Regions from separate parts of the Mesorhizobium sp. B2-1-8 genome, predicted to be linked through region 1. Evidence: riboswitches for the same ligand, from Rfam matches in the RefSeq annotation. Region 1 holds a riboswitch; the other holds the start of a gene.

Region 1 (4,191 bases):
TCGCGCGGGCGCGGCAGTGGCACCTTGATCTCGCGCACGACACGGGCCGGCCGCGCGGACAGCACATAGATGCGGTCGGATAGGAACACGGCTTCGCGTACATCATGGGTGATCAGCAACGCCGTCCAGCGATGATGCCGCCACATCTGTTCGAGCCAGCGCTGCATGGCCGCGCGGGTCAGTGCATCGAGCGCGCCGAACGGCTCGTCGAGCAGCAACATGTCGCGTTCCTGCACCACGGTACGCAGCAGCGCCGCGCGCTGGCGCATGCCGCCCGAAAGCTGCGCCGGGAAATGCCGCTCGAAGCCGGCAAGCCCGAACTCGGCAAACAGCGGCGCGACCCGCGTCTGCGCCGCCTTGCGGCTGACGCCTTGCACCTCGAGCCCAAGCGTCGTGTTGTCGAGGATGCGCCGCCACGGCATCAGCGCGTCGCGCTGCGGCATGAAGGCGAAATGCCTGCCATGATCGTCGAGCGGCGCGCCGTCGAAGAACATCCCACCCTCGCCATGCTCGGCGCCGGTCAGAAGCTGGAACAGCGTCGACTTGCCGGCACCCGAGGGCCCAAGGATGGAGACGAATTCGCCGGCATCCACGCGCAGCGAAATGTCGGCGAGCACTTCGAGCCCGCCAAAGGCCTTGCGCATGTGCCGCAATTCGAGCCGGCTCATGCTTGCGGGCCTTTTCCAGCGGCTCGTTCCCAGGGCATGGCAAGACGCTGCAGCAGCACCGTCAGCCCGAACAGGACGAGGGTGAGCGCTGCGCTGACGCCAACGGCGGCGAGCACCAGGTCGGGACGGAAATTGTTCTTGGCGTTGAGCATGTAGATGCCCAGCCCCTTGGCCGCGCCCGCATATTCGGCGAAGATGGCGCCGACGACGGCGTAGGTGATGGAAATCCTGAGGCCAGCGAAGAAATAAGGCAGCGCCGAAGGCAACCGTGCCAGCATGAAGACCCGCCAGCGCCCTGCTCCCATGGCGCGCAGCATCTGCCCGATCTCGACCTCGGTAGCCTCGTAGCCCTGCACCAGGGCCACCAGCATCGGGAAGAAGGTGACCAGCGCCACCAGCATGATCTTGGGCATCAGCCCGAAACCGAACCACAGCACCACCAATGGCGCGATGGCGACCAGCGGCAAGGTCTGGCTGACGATGAACACGGGAAACAGCGCGCGCCGCAAAGGCTGGAAGAAGTCGACCAGCATCGATAGCGCGAAGGCGGTACTGAGCGAACAGGCAAAACCGATCAGCGTGGCGCGGATGGTGGGAACGGCGTTGTCGAGCAGCGCGTCACGATTGAGCACCGCCTGTTCGAAGACGCGCGAGGGCGGCGGCAGAACCGTCGGCTTGATGCCGGAATGGTTTGCGTAGAGTTCCCACGCCACGAACACCAGACCGATCGATATCACGGCCGGCGCTGCCTGGGCGAAGAAGCCCGCGAGGTGACGCGGGTTGAATGACGATGAAACCACGAGAGGATGACCTTGACGGCGCTCGCGCGTCGGCGCGAGCGGTTCAGACGGCAGTGGGACTGTTGGCCGAAACCGTGACGTCGAGGGTTACGTGACCTGCGCCTGGCCCGAAGCGGCAGAAGGCTTCGTCGAGCGCCGAGAAGATCGCTCCGGCATCGCCGCGCAACTTGGTGCAGAAATTCTTGGAGCGATCGTAGACGCCGGACTGCTTCAGGAAATCGATGCAGCCATAAATCTCGTCCATGTGGTCGTCCGTGCCCATCACATAGAGCGAGAACTGCGCCGCCGCTGGCTGGCCGGTGGCGGGCGCACCGCGCACGGCGGCAATGGCGGCTTGCTTGCGCGGGCCGAGTGGCCCGGCAGGTCCGCCGAACGTGTCGGAGCGGCAGATCGGATCGTCCGGCTCACCTGGGCAGCCACGCGAAATGGTGGCCGACAGCACGCAATGCTTGCCGCTGCCGGACGCAGCCACGAAGAGGTCGCGCAGCGCCGGGAACAACACCTCTGGGGGGCCGACCAGCAGGGTCGAGATATCGTCGGTCTCGATCCTGAGCCTGTCGCGATACGGATCGAGCGCGCCGAGCGCGCCCAGGATGACGCCGACAAAATCGTCGGCCATGGGATATAGGGAAACCTGTGCGCCTGAAAACATCGCCCGCCTCGCTCCGCTGGTATTACCCAGATCAGCTTCTAGGGTCTGTGGGCTTGCCGCCCCCGTCTCAGCCCCGACCGTACGGAGCACCCCTGTGGATGGCGGCGTTAAAGCACCATTCGATCGGTTGGGAAAGCTATTTTTTCAGCAAGCTGCGACAAAAGCATTGCGCCAGCGTGGCGGCAATCGGGTGCCCGCCGGCTCGGAAATCTGTCTGGAACCTTCGCGATGCCGAGAGGTTGTCCCACCAGTCGCCAGACGCAATCGCAGGAAAAGTGCGAAGCGGTTTTCCTGCCGGAATGCGTCAAAACAAAAAGATAGAGCGGTCAGTTGCTTCCGTGAAGCCTGTGAACCGCTCCGGCGACGAATTCACAGAATGGAGACAAGCCATGCTCACGAAAATCCTCGCGGCTTCGGCCTTCACCATTGCCCTTGCAACATCCGCCATGGCGCAAAGCAATAGCGCGGCCGGCGCGGATGGGTCGGGCGGCAGCGGCAAGTCGGTCACCGTAGACCCAAGTACCCCGGCTTCGCCCAATACAATCGATCCGGGCGCAACCAACAGCATAACCATCATGCCGGGAGACATGAATTCCAACGCGGATCAGAATTGCCCGACCAATCCGCAGGGCGCGCAGACGGATGCCAATGGCAACGCGACTGCGCCGACCGTGAACGACAAGACCTGCGGTAAGTAGTTTCGCGGCATGGAAAGCGCGGACGCAAGTTCCGCGCTTTCCATGCGCATTGGTTTTAGTATCCGTCACGACCGGCCGGCGGCTCGCGCCGATTCGAACTGTCAACCACCGGACGACGTTGACAGCCGCGATTGATATGGTCTTGCGGCAATCGGTGGGCGCTTATACCTGCCAACTGCCAAAAAACTCATGAAACTGCCTTTTCGCGGACCGGCAGCTTCCAGCCTGGCCTGACGAAATGGCAGGTGTAGCCATTGGGATATCTCTCCAGATAATCCTGGTGCTCCGGCTCGGCCTCCCAGAACGCTCCGGCCGGCGCGAGTTCGGTGACGACCTTGCCGGGCCACAGGCCGGAGGCATCGACATCGGCGATGGTGTCCTCCGCCACGCGCTTCTGCTCCTCGCTGGTGTAGTAGATGGCCGAGCGATAGCTCATGCCGACATCGTTGCCCTGGCGGTTGCGCGTCGTCGGATCGTGGATCTGGAAGAAGAATTCCAGAAGCTGGCGGAAGCTGATTTTCGCCGGATCGAACGTGATCTCGATGGCTTCGGCATGCGTGCCATGATTGCGATAGGTGGCATTAGGCACGTCGCCGCCGCTGTAGCCGACACGCGTGGCGAGGACGCCCGGGAAGCGCCGGATCAGATCCTGCATACCCCAGAAGCAGCCACCGGCAAGCACTGCACGTTCGCTCGAAGTCGCCATGTAAGGTCTCCTCAAAAGGCAATCCCGGGGAAACTGTAGCGGCTTTCAATCGGGAATTGCGCGACAACAAATTCGGATATTCCCGTAAATGGGCATTGTCGCCTGCTTCGTCCAGAGCGGCCATTCGGTTGCACCCGTGAAAGACGCCTCAAAGGGAATGGGTTGCATGACGCCGCTCAGATGCGCGGATGCCTGGTCCGGCTGCTGGCGGCAACCGGCAGATATCGCGTACCAGGCGGAATGGCGGCAAAACTGATCGCCACCGGCGGCGCCGCGCGCGACCAGTTGAAAAGAACGGTCTTGACCGGGATGTTGCCCAACCATGCCCGCAGCCATGACGGCACGCCGGGACCCCGCCAAACCATCAGCATGCCATGGTCGCGCAACCGCTGCCTCGAGATCCAGGGTGCGAACCGCATATCGAGGTCGGTGAAGATCGACGGCTTGTCATAGGCACTGAGGCCCGCCAGCATGGCGAGATTGGTGTCGCCACCGACGATGTCGAGCCGGCCAGGCGCCGCCGCGTGCCAGATTGCCTCTGCCTCGTCCGAGATCGGCTGCGCCGGCCAGCAGACGGCGTCCATGCGTCCGCGCACATTGCAGTTCGTCCAGCGGATGGCCGCATAGGCGCCCGACATGGTGACGATGCAGATGAACGCGCAGACCG
Region 2 (4,191 bases), 1.6 Mb from region 1:
ATGCCTGATAGATGCCGACCTCCAGCGTCGTCGCGGCCGGCCCGCCGCCAAGCGTCAGCACGATGGTGAAGGATGTGATGCAGAGCATGAAGACAAGTCCGGCGACGCCGGGCAAGGCGGCGCGCAGCGTCGGCCATTCGATCAGCCGAAATGCCGGCCGCGCTCCCATCCCGAGCTGGCTCGCCAGCCGCCACTGGTCTGAGGGAATGGTCTGCAGCGCCTCGAGGAGCAGGCGGGTGGCCAGCGGCAGGTTGAAGAAGACATGGGCAACGAGAATGCCGGACAGGCCATAGATGCCCGGCCAGTCCCGGCCGCCAACCCAGTTGAACAGACCGGCGAAATAGCCGGCGCGGCCGTAGAGCGCCAGGATGCCGAGCGCCGCGACGACCGCCGGCAGAGCCAGCGGCACGGCGAAGAGCCGCAGGATGAAGGCGCGGCCGGGGAAACGTGGATGCCGCGACAGCGCCCGCGCCACGAACAGGGCGGGCCCGACCGAGAGCAGCGTCGACAGGGCCGCCTGCCAGAGCGTGAAGCGCACGACACGGAAGAGGTAAGGATCGAAGGCGGCCCAGGCGCCGGAAAAATCGTGGGCGCCTTCGATGATAAGGCCGGCAAAAGCGCCGCCGACCAGCAGTGTGGTTGCCGCGAGCGCGGTGATGCCGGCGGTGATGCGGGGATCAGATGCGCGTTGCACTGAGAACCAACGATCGACTTGGGAAACATTGTGTTCCTTGGCGCCCCCCTCGTGGGGGAGATGTCCGGCAGGACAGAGGGGGGCGCCGTAGAGCGGTCATCTCACGAGATTAGCCCACAAAACCTACTTGCTCATCACCGCCAGCCATTCGTCCACCCAGGCCTTGCGGTTGGCGGCGACCTCCTCGGGGCTGAACAGCAAGGTCTTGGTCGGCTTGACCAGTTTGTCGAAGGCGGGGTTGAGCGGCTTGTCGGTCTTGCCGGCCGGGAACATCCAATTGGTCTCCGGGATGGCGTCCTGGAATTTCGGCCCGGTCATGAAAGCCATGAACTTGGCCGCCAACGGGTTCTTGGCCCCCGTGGTGGTGATGCCGGCAACCTCGATCTGCAGGTACTCGCCCTCTTCGAAGGATGCCGCCTGGTAGCGCTCGGTGTTTTCGGCGACCATGTGGTAGGCCGGCGAGGTGGTGTAGGACAGCACCATCGGCGCCTCGCCCTTGGTAAACAGGCCGTAGGCCTCGCTCCAGCCCGGCGTCACGGTCAGCACCTTGGCCTTGAGCTTGGCCCAGGCTTCCGGTGCCTTGTCGCCATAGACCGACTTCACCCACAACAGCAGGCCGAGGCCCGGCGTCGAAGTGCGCGGGTCCTCGATGACGATCTTGTCATTGGCACTGCCCTCGACCAGGTCCTTCAGGCTTTTCGGCGGCGTCTTGAGCTTCTCGGTATCATAGACGACGGCGAAATAGCCGTAGTCGAAGGGGACGAAAGTATCGTCGCTCCAGCCGCCCGGCACATTGACATCGCTCACCGTGCCATGAGGCGCGAACAGGCCCGACGCCTTGGCATCGGCGGTGAGATTGGTGTCGAGGCCAAGCACGATGTCGGCCTTGGTCGCTGCGCCTTCGAGCTTGACACGGTTGAGCAGCGCCACGCCGTCGGCGACCGAGACGAATTCGACATCGCAGCCACATTCGGCCTCGAATTCCTTCTTTACCACCGGGCCTGGACCCCAGTCGGCGGTGAAGCTCTCATAGGTATAAACGGTAAGCTTGTCCTTGGCCAAAGCCGGCCCGGACAGGGTCACTACCACGGCTGCGACGAGAGAATTTAAAAGCGTGCGCATCGGCGCCTCCTTCGTTTGCGTTGAAAGGAATTGAGGCGTCGGATTGTCCGAAACGTCTAATCCCTCCGCCGGTACAAACCGGATCAGGTTCAGCGGGTTGGCGAGACTACCTCTCAGCCGGCCCGCGAAAGTCGCGTCCGGCACCCCGTTAGAGCGTTTCGACACATAGGCCCGGCCGATGGGACACGCAAGTGGGAGTTTGCCGCCTTCCGTTTCCCGTGCCGGGCTGGTAAGGGCGACAGGATATGAGCACATTCACCATCCTGCTTGGCGGCGATCTCATCCGCACGCCCCGGCTCGACCGCCAGGTCAAAGGCTCGCGCGTCATCGCCGCCGACGCCGGCATCGGCCATGCGCGGATGCTGGGCCTTGTCCCGGAACTGTGGGTCGGCGATTTCGATTCCGTGCCGGCCGATCTGCCGGAAGGTCTCGCCGCCGTGCCCCGGCAAACCTTCCCGGCGGAAAAGGACAAGACCGACGGCGAACTGGCGATCGCGGCAGCGCTCGAGCGCGGGGCGACTCGTCTTGTGCTGGCGGGCGCCTTCGGCGGCAAGCGCGCCGATCACGCCTTCCTGCATCTGGCGCTTGGCCTGCGGCTGGCCGAGGCCGGAACAGCTGTGCTTCTGACCAGCGGCGCCCAGGAAGCTGTCCCCTTGCTGCTCGGCAGGGCCGGCTTCGATTATGCCGACGGCACGCTGTTTTCGATACTCGGCTTTTCCGAACTCTCCGGCCTGACCGTAACCGGCGCCAAATGGCCGCTCGACAAGGTCGAGGTGGCTTTCGGTTCGTCGCTGACCATTTCCAACGAGGTCAAGGGCCGCCTCGACATCGCGCTCAGCCATGGCCGCGCACTGCTGCTCGCCCATCCCTATCCATTGCCCGAAAGCTGACATGGCCCCGCCTCTTCTCAATCTCGACGGGATAAGACTGACCTTCGGCGGCACGCCGCTGCTCGACGGCGCCGCCTTGACCGCTTCGGCCGGCGACAAGATCGCGCTGGTCGGCCGCAACGGGTCCGGCAAGTCGACGTTGCTCAAGATCGCCGCCGGCCTGATCGAACCGCAGGATGGCGAGGTGTTCCGCCAGCCTTCTGCGACAGTACGCTATCTGCCGCAAATGCCCGACATGGACGGCTTCGCCAATGTGCGCGCCTATGTCGAGGCCGGACTAGGGCCGGCCGACGATCCCTATCGCGCCAGCTATCTGATGGAGCATCTCGGCCTGTCGGGCGAGGAGCGGCCGGGCGACCTGTCCGGCGGCGAGGCCAGGCGCGCCGCGCTTGCTCGTGTCATGGCGCCCGAGCCCGACATTCTGCTTCTTGATGAACCGACCAACCATCTCGATTTGTCTGTCATCGAATGGCTGGAAGAAGAGCTCGTCCGGACTTCCTCGGCGCTCATCGTGATCTCGCACGACCGCCGCTTCCTCGAACGCGTGTCGCGCGCCACTGTCTGGCTCGACCGTGGCCAGACCCGCAGGCTGGACAAGGGCTTTGGCCATTTCGAGGAATGGCGCGACCTGGTTCTGGAAGAGGAAGAGCGCGAACAGCACAAGCTCGGCCGCCAGATCGTGCGCGAGGAGCATTGGTTGCGCTATGGCGTGACGGCGCGGCGCAAGCGGAACATGCGACGCCTCGGCGAGCTGCAGACCATGCGCCAGCGCTTTCGCGGCCATCGCGGTGCCGAGGGCTCCGCGACCTTGGTGGCAAGCGACGCCGCCGAATCCGGCAAGCTGGTGATCGAAGCCAAGAACATCGAGAAGGGCTTTGGCGACCTCACCGTCGTCAAGGGATTCTCGACCCGTATCCAGCGCGGCGACCGCGTCGGCCTTGTCGGGCCGAACGGCGCCGGCAAGACGACGCTTCTGAAGATGCTGACCGGCGAGTTGGCGCCTGATGCCGGATCGGTACGGCTCGGCACCAATCTGGAAATCGCCACGCTCGACCAGAAGCGCGAGGCAGTCGATCCGCAGGAGACATTGGCACAGTATCTGACTGACGGGCGCGGCGAAAACCTCGTCATCAATGGCGAGCAGCGCCATGTCGTCTCCTACATGAAGGATTTTCTGTTCAAGCCGGAACAGGCCCGCACGCCGGTGCGCGAATTGTCCGGCGGCGAGCGGGCGCGGCTGATCCTGGCGCGCGTGCTGGCGCGGCCGGCGAACCTTTTGGTGCTCGATGAGCCGACCAACGATCTCGATATGGAGACGCTGGAATTGCTGCAGGAACTGGTTGCCGGTTTTGCCGGCACCGTCATCCTGGTCAGCCACGACCGCGATTTCCTTGATCGTACGGTGACCAGCATCATTGCGCCGGATGGCGGCGGCCACTGGGTCGAATATGCCGGCGGCTATTCAGATATGCTGGCGCAGCGCGG

The links. Region 1 has a riboswitch for thiamine pyrophosphate ahead of FJ970_RS14470 (YkoF family thiamine/hydroxymethylpyrimidine-binding protein). Riboswitches for the same ligand answer to the same signal wherever they lie in the genome.
Region 2: it holds a riboswitch for thiamine pyrophosphate, as region 1 does, so the genes downstream of both, thiB (thiamine ABC transporter substrate binding subunit) here and FJ970_RS14470 (YkoF family thiamine/hydroxymethylpyrimidine-binding protein) in region 1, are expected to answer to the same signal.

What each region holds. Positions count from the first base shown of each region.
Region 1 covers NZ_CP083952.1:2,938,569-2,942,759, reverse strand. Annotated here, with positions in the region: gene FJ970_RS14480 (ABC transporter ATP-binding protein) at 1-668, opposite strand, end outside; gene FJ970_RS14475 (ABC transporter permease) at 665-1,468, opposite strand; gene FJ970_RS14470 (YkoF family thiamine/hydroxymethylpyrimidine-binding protein) at 1,512-2,120, opposite strand; TPP riboswitch at 2,111-2,224, opposite strand; gene FJ970_RS33795 (hypothetical protein) at 2,219-2,818, shown strand; gene msrA (peptide-methionine (S)-S-oxide reductase MsrA) at 3,006-3,524, opposite strand; gene FJ970_RS14455 (glycosyltransferase family 39 protein) at 3,701-4,191, opposite strand, start outside.
Region 2 covers NZ_CP083952.1:1,347,578-1,351,768, reverse strand. Annotated here, with positions in the region: gene thiP (thiamine/thiamine pyrophosphate ABC transporter permease) at 1-694, opposite strand, end outside; gene thiB (thiamine ABC transporter substrate binding subunit) at 818-1,816, opposite strand; TPP riboswitch at 1,860-1,974, opposite strand; gene FJ970_RS06570 (thiamine diphosphokinase) at 2,062-2,706, shown strand; gene FJ970_RS06565 (ABC-F family ATP-binding cassette domain-containing protein) at 2,708-4,191, shown strand, end outside.